DNA from 4 places in the Streptomyces halobius genome. Region 2 is predicted to be linked to each of the others. Evidence: riboswitches for the same ligand, from Rfam matches in the RefSeq annotation. Region 2 holds a riboswitch; each other region holds the start of a gene.
What was found. A riboswitch is a leader RNA that binds a small molecule or an ion and turns the genes downstream of it on or off. The one in region 2 is predicted to bind cyclic di-AMP.
Positions count from the first base shown of each region.

Region 1: it holds a riboswitch for cyclic di-AMP, as region 2 does, so the genes downstream of both, K9S39_RS25645 (transglycosylase family protein) here and K9S39_RS26895 (LysM peptidoglycan-binding domain-containing protein) in region 2, are expected to answer to the same signal.
Region 3: it holds a riboswitch for cyclic di-AMP, as region 2 does, so the genes downstream of both, K9S39_RS13070 (M23 family metallopeptidase) here and K9S39_RS26895 (LysM peptidoglycan-binding domain-containing protein) in region 2, are expected to answer to the same signal.
Region 4: it holds a riboswitch for cyclic di-AMP, as region 2 does, so the genes downstream of both, K9S39_RS24180 (M23 family metallopeptidase) here and K9S39_RS26895 (LysM peptidoglycan-binding domain-containing protein) in region 2, are expected to answer to the same signal.

Region 1 is NZ_CP086322.1:5,637,623-5,640,803, forward strand. It holds cyclic di-AMP (ydaO/yuaA leader) riboswitch at 1,191-1,404, shown strand; gene K9S39_RS25645 (transglycosylase family protein) at 1,408-2,589, shown strand; gene K9S39_RS25650 (DinB family protein) at 2,900-3,181, shown strand, end outside.
Region 2 is NZ_CP086322.1:5,892,728-5,895,908, reverse strand. It holds gene eno (phosphopyruvate hydratase) at 1-697, opposite strand, end outside; gene K9S39_RS26895 (LysM peptidoglycan-binding domain-containing protein) at 1,002-1,658, opposite strand; cyclic di-AMP (ydaO/yuaA leader) riboswitch at 1,667-1,833, opposite strand; gene K9S39_RS26890 (transglycosylase family protein) at 2,105-3,145, opposite strand.
Region 3 is NZ_CP086322.1:2,840,702-2,843,882, forward strand. It holds gene K9S39_RS13065 (GntR family transcriptional regulator) at 1-310, opposite strand, end outside; gene K9S39_RS13070 (M23 family metallopeptidase) at 553-1,362, opposite strand; cyclic di-AMP (ydaO/yuaA leader) riboswitch at 1,375-1,531, opposite strand; gene K9S39_RS13075 (M16 family metallopeptidase) at 1,849-3,181, opposite strand, start outside.
Region 4 is NZ_CP086322.1:5,318,436-5,321,616, reverse strand. It holds gene K9S39_RS24185 (aldo/keto reductase) at 1-74, opposite strand, end outside; gene K9S39_RS24180 (M23 family metallopeptidase) at 379-1,632, opposite strand; cyclic di-AMP (ydaO/yuaA leader) riboswitch at 1,644-1,787, opposite strand; gene K9S39_RS24175 (PP2C family protein-serine/threonine phosphatase) at 2,591-3,181, opposite strand, start outside.

The DNA.
Region 1 (3,181 bases), 260 kb from region 2:
ATGCCTCCTGCACAGTGGTGGCGGTGAACCCGACCCCGGTGAGTCCGAGGGCCGCAGTGGCCACGCCCATGCCCACCCCGCACGCCGGTTCGCGAATCTGACGGCTTGCGATGTCTTCCCATTGCCGCTTTCCCTTCGGTCGGTTGTGGGGGCAGGAGCACGAAAGCCGCTCTCGGTCGGAAGATGCCGAATTCCGCCTCCGGATGCCCTAGCCCACTGAATGACACCAGCCGCCCCCGTCTACAACCGATATTGATGAGTTCAAGCAGCAGGCCGCCGCCCGACGCGACGCGCGACGAAACCCCTCCAAGGGCTTCGGCGTGCCACGGCCGGTCCTGCGACTAAGCGTGGGGACTTCCTCATTCAGGTGTACGCGGATGCCGGTGCGCTGCCACTCGGGCTTCAGCAGCGTGCCCGGCTCTCCGGGACACCGCCGTACCGTGTCCGGCTTCCCGGTGTTCTGGTATTCCTCGTGTTCTGGTATTCCTCGAAGCCTGGCCGCAGCACTCCAAGGTTCATGCACAGGATCATCGTGCGCGTCACGCCTCCTGTGAAACGACCTTCCAGGAGCCTGGCGTCCTCCCGGGCCCTGGGTGCCCCGGGCGCTACGGGGGCCATGTCTATGTGCGCCTCCCGGCGGGCCTCGCGAGAAGGCGCCAGGGCGAGGCGGTCGACGCCACGTCGAGCCCGGGCGAGAGTGCGGGCTCCGCACCGACGGGGGCGGGCACCACCTTCCGTACCGCGACCGTGACATTCGGCAGCGGACTTCGCGGCCGGGCTGCGGAGTGGTGGCGCCGAACCGCTGATGTTCCCGACTGGCTGGTGTTCCCGACTGATGGCCAGTCATGTCAGATTAAAGAGCCCTTATCGCGCCCGCAGTGGCAAATGGGACTCAATTACTGAATCGGGCATATCGGCCTCAGTGATGCACTTCACAATGAGGATCGGGGCCCTGTCGGCGTCGCGCGTCCGGGATGTCCGCTTCCCGTCAACTCCGTTGTTCTTTTCCCTTCTTGGGTATCGATCTGCAAGATCTCGTATCGCTCTGTGGCAAAGATCCGCAGCGCAGTGTGACGCCATGTCCGAATGAATGCATCCAATCGATCTTCGTTGTATTGCAGGCATCTTGTCCCGGTGAAATCGATGTGTTTACTTTTGGCCCTCCGCAGAATCCAATGACGCGGGAATCCAACACCGGAGCGCCGAATCCTGCCGCCGGTGGGGGAAAACAACGACATCACGGCAGGAGCGGGGGAACCAGGTAAGGCGCCGGGCTGTGCCCACCCGTACGGTCCGGCTTGGGGTGAAGACGCGCCGCAGCGCTCCACGCTGCTTCCCACGCGCGGCCGGGCAACTCCTGTCCGAACCCGACAGCTCACCTCGCAGGCGTAGGAGAGGAAGATTTCTATGTCTGCACGTGGGCGTCATCGCCGATACAAGCCCAACCGCATTTCGCGCGCCTACCTCACCATCACCGCCGGCGGTGCCGGCATAGCCCTCCCCCTGATCGGGGCCGGCGCGGCGCACGCCGCTTCCGTCGATACCTGGGACAAGGTCGCCGAGTGCGAGAGCAGCGGTGACTGGACAATCAACACCGGCAATGGCTTCTACGGTGGTCTGCAGTTCACCCAGAGCACGTGGCAGGAGTTCGGCGGCGGGGAGCACGCCCCTCGGGCCGACCTCGCCTCCAAGGACCAGCAGATCACCACCGCGGAGAAGGTGCTCAAGGTCCAGGGCCCCGGCGCCTGGCCGGTGTGCGGGCCCAAGGCCGGTCTGACCCGTGGCGGCGGCGCGCCCGACATCTCTCCGGACGACCAGAAGGAGTCTGCTCCGGCCAAGGCCGCTCCCAAGGCCGAGCGCAAGGCCGCTCCCAAGGCCGAGCGCAAGGCCGAGCGCAAGCCTGCTGCGGGCAGCGGCAAGCACCGCAAGCCCGACTCGTACACGGTCGCCTCCGGCGACACCCTGTACAAGATCGCCCATGACCATGACGTCGAGGGTGGCTGGGAGACGGTCTACGACGACAACCGTGAGGCCGTCGGCCAGAACCCGAACCTGATCCACCCGGGTCTGGAACTCTCCCTCCACGGGGATGCGGCTCCCGCGCCGGAGCGGAAGGCCCCGAAGCATGCCACGGCCGCCCCGAAGCCCGCGCCGGCCCCGGAGAAGAAGGCTCAGCAGTCGTCCTCCGGGTACACCGCCCCGGTTCACTCGGCCATCGGCACCCCCTACCACAAGCCCGGCAGCGCCTGGTCCAGCGGTTACCACACGGGCGTCGACTTCCCCGTTTCCTCCGGCACCGCCGTGAAGGCCATCGGTGCGGGCGAGGTCGTTTCCGCCGGTTGGGGTGGCGCCTACGGCAACCAGGTCGTCATCCGCCACCACGACGGCAAGTACAGCCAGTACGCGCACCTGTCGAACATGAGCGTCCGGGCCGGCCAGTCGGTCTCCGGTGGCCAGCAGATCGGCTACTCCGGCTCGACGGGCAACGCCTTCGGCCCGCACCTGCACTTCGAGATCCGCACCGGCCCCGGCTACGGCTCGGACGTTGACCCCCTCGCCTACCTCCGGGCGCACGGCGTCACCATCTGAATTCCGCCTGGCATCACCTGAGGTGCCCGTCCCCTCGTAGAACCGTTATGTCCTGCTCTCGGACACAGGGGTGCCGTCACCGCCCCCTGACCAAGAGTTCACCAAGGGGAGCATCCAGACCCCGCCCTCGCCGGTCGACGGAGGCTACGAGCGCGTTCGCATCGAACGATCCCGCCGACGCCGGGCGCTGTAACCGGGGGACAGTTCGCCCCTGGTTGCAGCGTCCCAACCTAATGCCGCATCAGGCAACGTTCGCCCTGCGGTGCGTCCCTGCCTGTCGACGGGTTTGGTCGCCGGCGATAATCGACCGGTGAGCACCGTCGAACGCCCTATGCCGCCCCTGAACGCCGACGAGCGCACCACGCTCGAAAGCTGGCTTGACTTTCACCGCGCCACCCTCGCCATGAAGTGCGAAGGCCTGGACGACGAGCAGGCCGCCGACGCGTCCGTGCCACCATCCGGCTGCACGCTGACCGGCCTCGTCCAGCACATGGCGGAGGTGGAGCGGAACTGGTTCCGCCGAGTGTTCGCCGGAGAACAGGCCCCGCCCATCTACGACCCGCAGGCCGACCCCCGTGGCCCCGACGGCGGC
Region 2 (3,181 bases):
TCAGGTTCGGGGCGAAGCCACCCTCGTCGCCCAGGCCGGTGGCCAGGCCCTTGGCCTTCAGGACCTTCTTGAGGGTGTGGTAGACCTCGGCGCCCCAGCGCAGACCCTCGGAGAAGGACTCCGCGCCGATCGGGGCGATCATGAACTCCTGGATGTCCACGTTGGAGTCGGCGTGCGAGCCGCCGTTCAGGATGTTCATCATCGGGACGGGCAGGACATGCGCGTTGGGGCCGCCCAGGTAGCGGAACAGCGGCAGGTCGCTGGCCTCGGAGGCGGCGTGCGCGACGGCGAGGGAGACGCCCAGGATGGCGTTGGCGCCGAGAGAGCCCTTGTTGTCGGTGGCGTCCAGGTCGAACATCGCCTGGTCGATCAGCCGCTGCTCGGTCGCGTCGTAGCCGACGAGCTCCGGGCCGATCTGCTCGATGACGGCCAGGACGGCCTTCTCTACGCCCTTGCCCAGGTAACGGTTCGGGTCGCCGTCACGCAGCTCGATGGCCTCGAAAGCGCCGGTCGAGGCGCCGGACGGCACGGCGGCACGCCCCGTGCTGCCGTCGTCGAGGCCGACCTCGACCTCGACCGTGGGATTACCTCGCGAGTCGAGAATTTCGCGGGCTACGACGACGTCGATGGACGGCACGTTGTCTCCTTCATGGGTGTCTGGAGTTCTGCAGCACGAGCCTAACCGGCTTGGGGGCATCCGCTTGCCGTTGGCCCGCTCAGTGGGACGAAATGAGGCCCAAAGGCCCAGCTCACGGGACTTTCGCGGCATTGTTCGCGGAGCGGGGAAACCACGGGACGTGGCCGGTCAGGGGCTTGCGGGCAGCCGGGGCGGTCCGGTGCCCGGAGAAGGGGGATGCCCGGTGCTCGGACAACGACGCGTGTGGAGAAGGGCGTGGAAAAAGCATGGAAAGGGCATGGAAATGCCCCGTCCGGCGCGCGGGGGGGACGACGCGCCGGACGGGGCAGGTTCACGGATGAGCGGTTCCGCGATGCGGGACGGCTCAGATGCTGAGCTGCTGGCCCGGGAAGATCAGGTTCGGGTTGCCGCCGATGACGGACTTGTTCTCGGCGTAGACCGTCTTCCAGTCGGTGCCGTGCGCCTTGGCGATCTTGGCGAGGGTGTCGCCCGGCTTCACGGTGTAGTCACCGGAGCCGTTGGACTTCTGCGGGGCGACCTTCGGGGCCGGCTGCGCCTTCTCCTGCTTGGGGGCCGGCTTGGCGGTCTCGGCCTTCGGCGCGGACTTGGTCTGCGCGGAGCCGGAGGCGTCGACGTTGGCGGCCGGGCCACCGGCGGTCAGGCCACCGGCAGCGGCGCAGCCCCAGGCGCCCGGGCCCTGCATGGCGAGCAGCTTCTCGGCGACGGCTATCTGCTGTTCCTTGGTGGCCAGGTCGGCGCGCGGGGCGTACTTGGTACCACCGGCGGCGGCCCAGCTGGAGTTGGAGAACTGCAGACCACCGTAGTAGCCGTTGCCCGTGTTGATCGACCAGTTGCCGCTGGACTCGCACTGGGCGACCTTCTCCCAGGTGGAGACGGACGCGGCGGACGCGGAGGAGGCGGCCATCAGCGGGACGGCCACGGCGGCGCCGGCGACACCGGCCAGGGTGGCGACGCGGACGGCCTTGGACGGACGACGGTGCTTGCCCTTGTTGATCAGCATGTCTGGAATCGTTTCCTCACCGACGCCTGCGAGGTGAGCTGTCGGGTTCGGGCTGTGAGCTGCCCGGCCACGTGTTGTCGCACGTGGCTTCACCCCAAGCCGGTCGGCCCGCTTTCACGGGTGGGGCCGGCGCTTACCTTGGGTCCCCCGCTCCTGCCTTCGGCGCTTGCGCGTCGACTGCCTCCGACCACCGGCAGGATTCGGCGTGTGATCGAAGAGCCCGCTTTGGCGAGCGGTCCCGACCGTAAGCAGTAACCGCCTTACCGTTCAAACCCCCTCTTCTAAGTCAAGTTGACAGCTTTTGATCACGAGGGGCTCATATTTCCGCAGGCAGGACGCGGTATGGAAAAGCCGGACGGGTCGGACACCGCCCCGCGGGACGAGATCCATGTCTCACTTTCCCCGAAGGGGGGCGGTGCCCCATCAGGAAGGCCCTGATTCCCCGTTCAGTCCCCGAGGTCGAGGAGCTGACCTGGGCGGATCAGGTCCGCGTCGGAGCCGATGACGTCCTTGTTCCGGTCGTAGAGCGCGGGCCAGCCGCCCGGCAGCTCGTTGGCCGCCGCGATGGCTGACAGGCTGTCACCCGGGCGCACGGTGTACTCGCCGTCGGCCGCCGGAGGCGTACGGTGCGCGCCGTCGCCGCGCGAGGCATGCCGGCCCGACGGCCTGTCGCCGTCACCCGCTCCGTTTTCGCCCTTGCCCTCCCTGTCGTCCGCGTCGCCACGGTGCCTGCCCCTGGTGGGCCGGTGGCTCGGCGTGGGGCTCGGGTCGGCGTGCTGGGACGCGTCGTCGCCACGGCCGTCGCCCGGGGCCGGGGAATCGGACGGGTCAGGGGTCTTGGAGGAGTCGGAGGAGTCGTCCGGGGCCTCGGAGGGGCTGGACGGGTCCGCAGAGGGGTTGGAGGGGTCGGACGGGTCCGTGGCGTCCGACCCGCCGGGCACCGAGGGCGAGGGCGTCACGTCATCGGACGGGTCGGAGGGACCGGTGTGATCGGTGTGATCGGTGGGGGCGGACGGATCGCTCGGGTCGGCGGAGGCTCCGGAGTCGTCGGAGCTGCCGGAGCCGCCGGTCGAGCCGGACGGGTCCAGGGGGCCCTGAGGCTCCGAGGGGTCGGCGCTGTCCGACGGATCGGGGATCGGCGCGCTGGTGCCGCCCGGGTCGACCTCCGGCGCGCGGCCGTCCTGGGTCAGCCCGGCGTTCACGGCGCAGCTGGGCCAGGCGTCCGGGCCCCGGTCGGCCAGGATCTTCTCGGCCACGGTTATCTGCTGGGAGCGGCTGGCGAGGTCGGGGCGCGAGGCATAGGCCCGGCCGCCGTACTCGTCCCACATCTCCCGGGTCAGCTGCAGGCCGCCGTAGAAGCCGTTGCCCGAGGCGGCGCTCCACATCCCGCCGCTCTCGCACTGTGCGACCCGGTCCCAGGTCGCGGTGTCGGCGGCGTGTGCACCGCCGGCGCCGAGCAGCGGCATGGCCAGGCCGGCGCCGGTCACCCCCGCTGTGACAAAGATGGCCGGTGCCTGACGGGG
Region 3 (3,181 bases), 3.1 Mb from region 2:
TGAGGTGCGCCGGGCTGCGGCGGGCCGCGGCGCGGGCGGCGCCCAGCGGCTCCAACAGGGCCCGTATGTCCAGGAGGTCGGCCGCCTCCTGCTCGGTGGGCTCGGCGACACAGGCGCCCGCGTGATGACGGGTGGTGACGAAGCCCTCGGACTGCAGCGTGCGCAGCGCCTCGCGCACCGGGACCCGGGAGACGCCGTAACGCGCTGCCAGGATGTCCTCGATCAGCCGGCTCCCCGGCGCGAGCACACCGGAGACAATATCATCGCGAATCGCCGTGCACACCGCATGCGCGGAAATATGACCTCGCATCGTCCGTGCCTCCGCCGTAATCCCGTGGAAACATCGCCGAACGGCGACATTTTCCTCACCCTAGCCGCCGATCGGCGACTTTTCCGCGACTCTATTCGACTGGGGCGGCTTTTCCGACGGACTCCGAGTATTCATGGACATAATTTGGCCATCGGCGCGCAGTCGGCACCGAGCGCGGTCGGATACGCCGGAGCCCCGGCCGGGGCCGGGGCTCTCAAGGACGCTGCGACGGGGGCGGGACGTCAGACGCTGACGCCGTGCGAACGCAGGTAGGCGACCGGGTCGATGTCCGAGCCGTAGTCCGGGCCGGTGCGGGCCTCGAAGTGCAGGTGCGGCCCCGTGCTGTTGCCGGTGCTGCCGGAGAGGCCTATCTGCTGGCCCGGGGTGACGGTCTGGCCGGCCGAGACGCCGAGGGACGACAGGTGGCCGTACTGGGTGTACGTACCGTCGTTCATCTTGATCACGATGTTGTTGCCGTACGCGCCGCCCCAGCCGGCCTCGACGACCGTGCCCGCGGCGACGGCGCGCACCGACGTGCCGGAGGCGGCGTGGAAGTCGATGCCGCTGTGGCTGCCGGAGGACCACAGCCCGCCGGACGCCTTGTACCCGGTGGACACGTAGGAGCCGGCGATGGGCGCGACATAGGCGTTGAGGCGCTTGCGCTCCGCCTCACGGGCCGCGCGTTCCTTGGCGGCGCGCTCCGCCTCGGCCTTCGCCTCGGCCTTCTTCTTGGCCTCCTCGGCGCGGCGCTTGGCCTCTTCGGCCCGCTTCTTGGCCTCGGCCTCGGCCTTCGCCCGCGCGGCGGCGGCCTCGGCGGCCGCCTCCTGGGCATCGGCCTGGGCCTCCAGGCGGTCGGCGAGTTCGCCGCCGAGCACGACGGCCCGGGTCAGACCGGTGTCGGTGGTCGCCTCGTCGGTCGCGGCCAGCGCCGGGGAGGCCATGGAGCCGACGACACCGGTGGCCGCGAGGGTGGCTATGCCGGCGATGTTGCGGGTCGTCCGAGCGGAGCGGCTCGGACGACGGTGTTTCCCGGTGGCACGGATGAATGCCATCTGGTGGCTTGTCCTTTCCTTCCTTCTCGCCTACCGGGTTAGCTGACGGGTTCGGAGCAGGAAGGTCTCCTACGGACTCCTCCGGAGAGAGGTCCGATTCACCCCAGGGGATATGTGGGTCCCCGGCTCCCCTGGCTCGCGCCGTACGGGGACTCGGCGATGACTGTCCGGTGCCGCGGTTGCGGCGTACTGCTGGCGAACAGCCGGACCGACGCTAAACGGGACAACTTTCAATCGGCAAACAGAACCGCACCTTTGTGCCATACGCCACACGGTCACGAAGCAACCGGCCGCAATAATCCGGACATACGGGAGATCCCGTGGCGCGTGCACGCCACGGGATCTCATTTGTCGCGATATGACCAGTGGTCACCGGCTCCGCCGGATCGCTGCCCTGCCGCTCTCCTGCACGTCCCGGCCGGTCCCCTGCCCCTTCCCGCCGGTCTCCTGCCGGCTTCCCGGTCAGGTCCGTGCCACCACGGCGGATCAGCCGCTGACGACCGTCACCTCGCCGATGCCCAGCTCCCGGGCGGGCCCGGCGATCTGCGCCGCGTCGCCCACCAGCACCGTCACCAGGCGGTCCACGGGGAACGCGTTCACCGCCGCCGCCGTCGCCTCGACGGTGCCCGTCTCCGCCAGCCGGAGGTACAGCTGCGCCTGGAAGTCGTCGGGAAGATGCTGCTCCACCTGGTCGGCAAGGGTCCCCGCGACGGCCGCGGCGGTCTCGTACTTCAGCGGCGCGACCCCGACGAGGTTCTGCACGGCGACATCCCGCTCGGCGTCCGTGAGGCCCTCGTCCGCCAGGGTGCGCAGCACCTGCCACAGGTCCTGCAGCGCCGGCCCCGTGGAGCCGGTGTCCACCGAGCCGCTGATGGCCAGCATCGCGGCACCGCCGCCGGCCGCGTCGGACCGCAGCACCTGGCCGAAAGCGCGCACCCCGTAGGTGTAGCCCTTCTCCTCGCGCAGCACCCGGTCCAGCCGGGAGGTGAGGGTGCCGCCCAGGCAGTACGTGCCGAGGACCTGCGCGGGCCAGACACGGTCGTGCCGGTCGGCGCCGATACGGCCGATGAGCAGCTGCGTCTGGACGGCCCCGGGACGGTCCACGATCACCACGCGGCCGGTGTCGTCGGCGGTGATCGGCGACGCCTTCAGCGGCTCGGCGGTGGAACCGGTCCAGGCGCCCAGGGTGTCGGTGAGCGCCGCGTCCAGGTCGACGCCGGCGAAGTCACCGACGATGACGGCGGTGGCCGTGGCGGGCCGTACATGGGCGTCGTAGAAGGCGCGGACGGCCGCCGCGTCGATCCGCGCGACGGTCTCCTCGGTGCCCTGACGGGGCCGCGAAATCCGGGAGGCGGCCGGGAACAGCTCCTTGGACAGGGCCATCGCGGCGCGCCGGGCCGGGTTGGCGAGCTCGTGCGGGATCTCGTCGAGCCGGTTGCGTACGAGCCGCTCGACCTCGCTCTCCGGGAAGGCGGGGGCCCGCAGGGCGTCGGCGAGCAGGCCGAGCGCGCGCGGCAGCCGGGAGGCCGGGACTTCGAGGGAGACCCGTACTCCGGGATGGTCGGCGTGCGCGTCCAGGGTGGCGCCACAGCGCTCCAGCTCGGCGGCGAACTCCTCGGCGGTGTGCTTGTCGGTGCCCTCGGACAGGGCACGCGCCATGATCGTGGCCACGCCGTCCAGGCCCTCGGGCTCGGCCTCCAGAGGAGCGACGAGATTGATCTCGACGGCGACGACCTGCTGGCCGGGACGGTGACTGGTCAGCAGCGTCAGCCCGTTGGCGAGCTGACCGCGCTCGGGCGCCGGGAAGGCCCACGGCTTG
Region 4 (3,181 bases), 570 kb from region 2:
CAGCCGAAGACATTGCCGCCGAGAGCGAGCGGGGAGACGGAGAGCGAGCCAAGGGGTTTGTGTGTCGCGGTCATGCGTTGTTACAGCGTTGGGGGAGGGGGAGTTATTCCCCGGGTTGGTTGAGTTGGGGAGTTTTGGGTTCGATGGGAGTTGCTGGGGGTGTTGGGGGTTGTGTTGGGGGTTGTGTTGGGGATTTCTTGGGTCGTTCCGGAATGGTTTGAGGCCGTCCCGGGATCCACTCCGTCAGACCGCCTCACAGGACGACCCCGATAGCCCCTCCCGACCAACTCCGCCAGCCCCTCCCGGACCTACTCCGTCAGCCCCTCCCCCTAACGACACCCTTCGGCCCACGCCCGTCGGACTGCCTCGCCAGACCCCTCAGGCACTCACCCCATGCTCCCGCAGCCAGGTCAGCGGGTTGATCGGGTCGCCGGAACCCGGGCGGACCTCCAGGTGGAGGTGGGGGCCGGTGACATTGCCGGTGGCGCCGACGCGGCCGATGACGTCGCCGGTGTTGACCTTGCCGGAGGTCTTCACCATGGAGGACAGATGGCAGAACCAGAGTTCCGTGCCGTCGTCGAGGGTGAGGACGATGCGGTAGCCGTACGAGCCGGCCCATCCGGCCTGTGTGATGGTGCCGGAGTGAACCGCCTTGACGGGAGTGCCGGTTGGGGCGGCGAAGTCCTGCCCGGTGTGGTCCGCGGCCCAGCGGTCGCCGGCCTGGCCGAAGCTGGCGGTGAGGGTGTACGAGGTGAGGGGGCTGGTGAAGCTGCGCGCCAGCTTGGCGAGGCGCTCGGCCTCCGCCTTCCGGCGGGCCTCCTCCTCGGCCTTGCGCTTGGCCTCCGACTCCGCCGCCTTCTTGGCCGCCGCGGCTTTTTCGGCCTCCTGCTGCTGCGCGGCCGCGTCCTTCGACGCCTGCTCGATGGCTGCGGCCTCCGCGGCGTCGCGTGCCTCCTGCTCGGCGGCGCCCTGCTGCGCGTCGGCCTGCTGCAGGATGCGGTTGCGCAGCGCCTCGCCCGCGTCGCGGCCCTGTGCGGCCTCGGTCTGGCTCAGGCCGGCCTGAGAGAGAGGGGCGGCGTTACCGGAGGCCGGGGCGGCGGAAAGGGAGGAATCAGAACCTGCATCGGAGCCTGCACCAGAACCCGAGCCGGCACCCGAGTCCGAGCCGGAGTCGGATATGAGGCCGCCTATGCCGGGGAAGGACTTGGCGTCCGGCAGCTTGTCCGAGAGATCCTCGGCCATACCGCCGATGTCCGGCATCGAGATCGGCAGCGGCGGACGGTCCTCGGCCGTGGCCATCCCGCCTGCGCCGACCGCCGCGATGACGCCGACGCCCAGGACCGTACCGCTGCGGGCGAGTCCGCCGCCGCGCTGCTTGGCCACCCGGTGCCTGCCGCGGACCGGACGGATGGATTCCTCGGTGGGGTTCCACTCCTCCCACGGGCCGTCGGCGTCGTGGCTGCCGTCCGGTTCACCGCCGCGCATACCGTCCTGTCCACCGCCGCCGTAAGCGAAGGCCGGAGCATGGTCGGCACCAACGGAAGGACCGGGAAGATCGCTCCCCTCGGACGGACCTCGTTCGTAGAGGTCGTTGGCGGACGCAGCCTCTGGGGCAGACCTGTTGGACGCCACGGGGGCGCACTCCTTTCCTTCCTTCTCGCCTACCGGGTTAGCTGACGGGTTCGGAGCAGGAAGGTCTCCTACGGGCGCCTTCTGGCGGAGGCGTCCGACTCACCCCAAGGTGGTGGTTCCCCGGTTCCGTTGGCGCAGTTCAGCGCAAATCCGTGCAGATCCATGCGTGCCGTCGAGCAGTTCAGTGCATTCACCTGCGGTTGAGCACATGGAGTGCGTGCGGTGCATGCGGCACATACACAGTGCGTGCAGTAAGTGCGTGCCGTGCAGTGCATTTCAGTGCGCTCAGTGCAGTTGATGCGGTTGAGTCGGTTCGATACGGAGAGGGCGGATCGTTTGCGTGAAGTGCCGGCGTTGCTGGAAATGCTGGACGTGCGTGAAATGCGCTTGCGGGATTCGGCGTTGGCGCGCGGTGCCGCCTCTGCGACGGCTGGGACGACCGCGCTGCGTTATCGGACAGTAATAGAGACCGAGGTCGTTTTCCAAGCCTTCCCGAGAATCCGTATGTGCTCCGCACCGGCACTGGCGTGCACTTTTCGTTCATTACGGCAGTAATACGGGCAAGTTGACCACGCATCGCCAAACGGCCTCGCGGCGATTGTGCACCAGTTGTTATGCGGAGGGGTGCGCGACGATTACGGAAAGTGAGCACAGTGACCTCGGATCACGGTCGCCAGCGTCGGAAACGTCGTCAACAGCGCCCAGACAGCGGCGGATCGGCACCGGGAATCCTCCGCCCTCGACCCGGTCGCCGCCCCCGAAGCCCTCCGCTGGCTGCAAGCCCTCGTCTGGCCGAGGGCCTCCCGGGCGTAGGGCTGAACGAGCGAGAGGCTCCCGCACGTAGGGCTGAACGGGCGAGGGGAGGGGAGAGGAGAGAAAAGGAGAGGAACCGCCCGGCGGAGGGCCTCTCCGCCCCTGCCCCCGGCCCATCCCCCACCCGACAGGTCCTGAACCAGCCCTAAGCCCCCAACGGCCGCTGCACCGCCAGCAGCGCCATATCGTCCGCCGGCGCCCCGCCCGCATGCCGTGAGACCTCCTCGACCACCGTGTCCAGAAGGTCGTCGGGTCCGAGGAAGTGGCGGCCGCGCAGCCGCACCGTCGGGTCGTAGAACCGGCCGGCCCGGTCCCGGGCCTCGGTCACCCCGTCCGTGAACAACAGCAGCAAGGAGCCGGCCGGGAAGAACGACTCGTCCGTCCGGTCCGGCCACCCCGCCACCTCCGTGAGCCCCAGCGGCAGCGCGGGCGAGGTGGGTGCCAGCTCGCGCAGCCCCCCGTCCGGGGCGAGCAGCAGGGGCGGTGGATGCCCACGGTTGAGGACGCGCAGCACGGACTGCTCCTTGGTGGGGATCTCCGCGAGGAGGGCGGTGGTGAACCCCTCGTACTCGTCGAGCGCTTCGCGCCGTTGCCCCTCGCGCTGCAGCGCCCGCTCCAGCCGGCCGGCGACCGCCTCCAGCGTGGCCTCCTGTTCCGCCGCCTCCCGGAACGCGCCGATGACGATCACCGCGGCCTCCACCGCTCCCAGCCCCTTGCCCCGTACGTCGCCGACGAT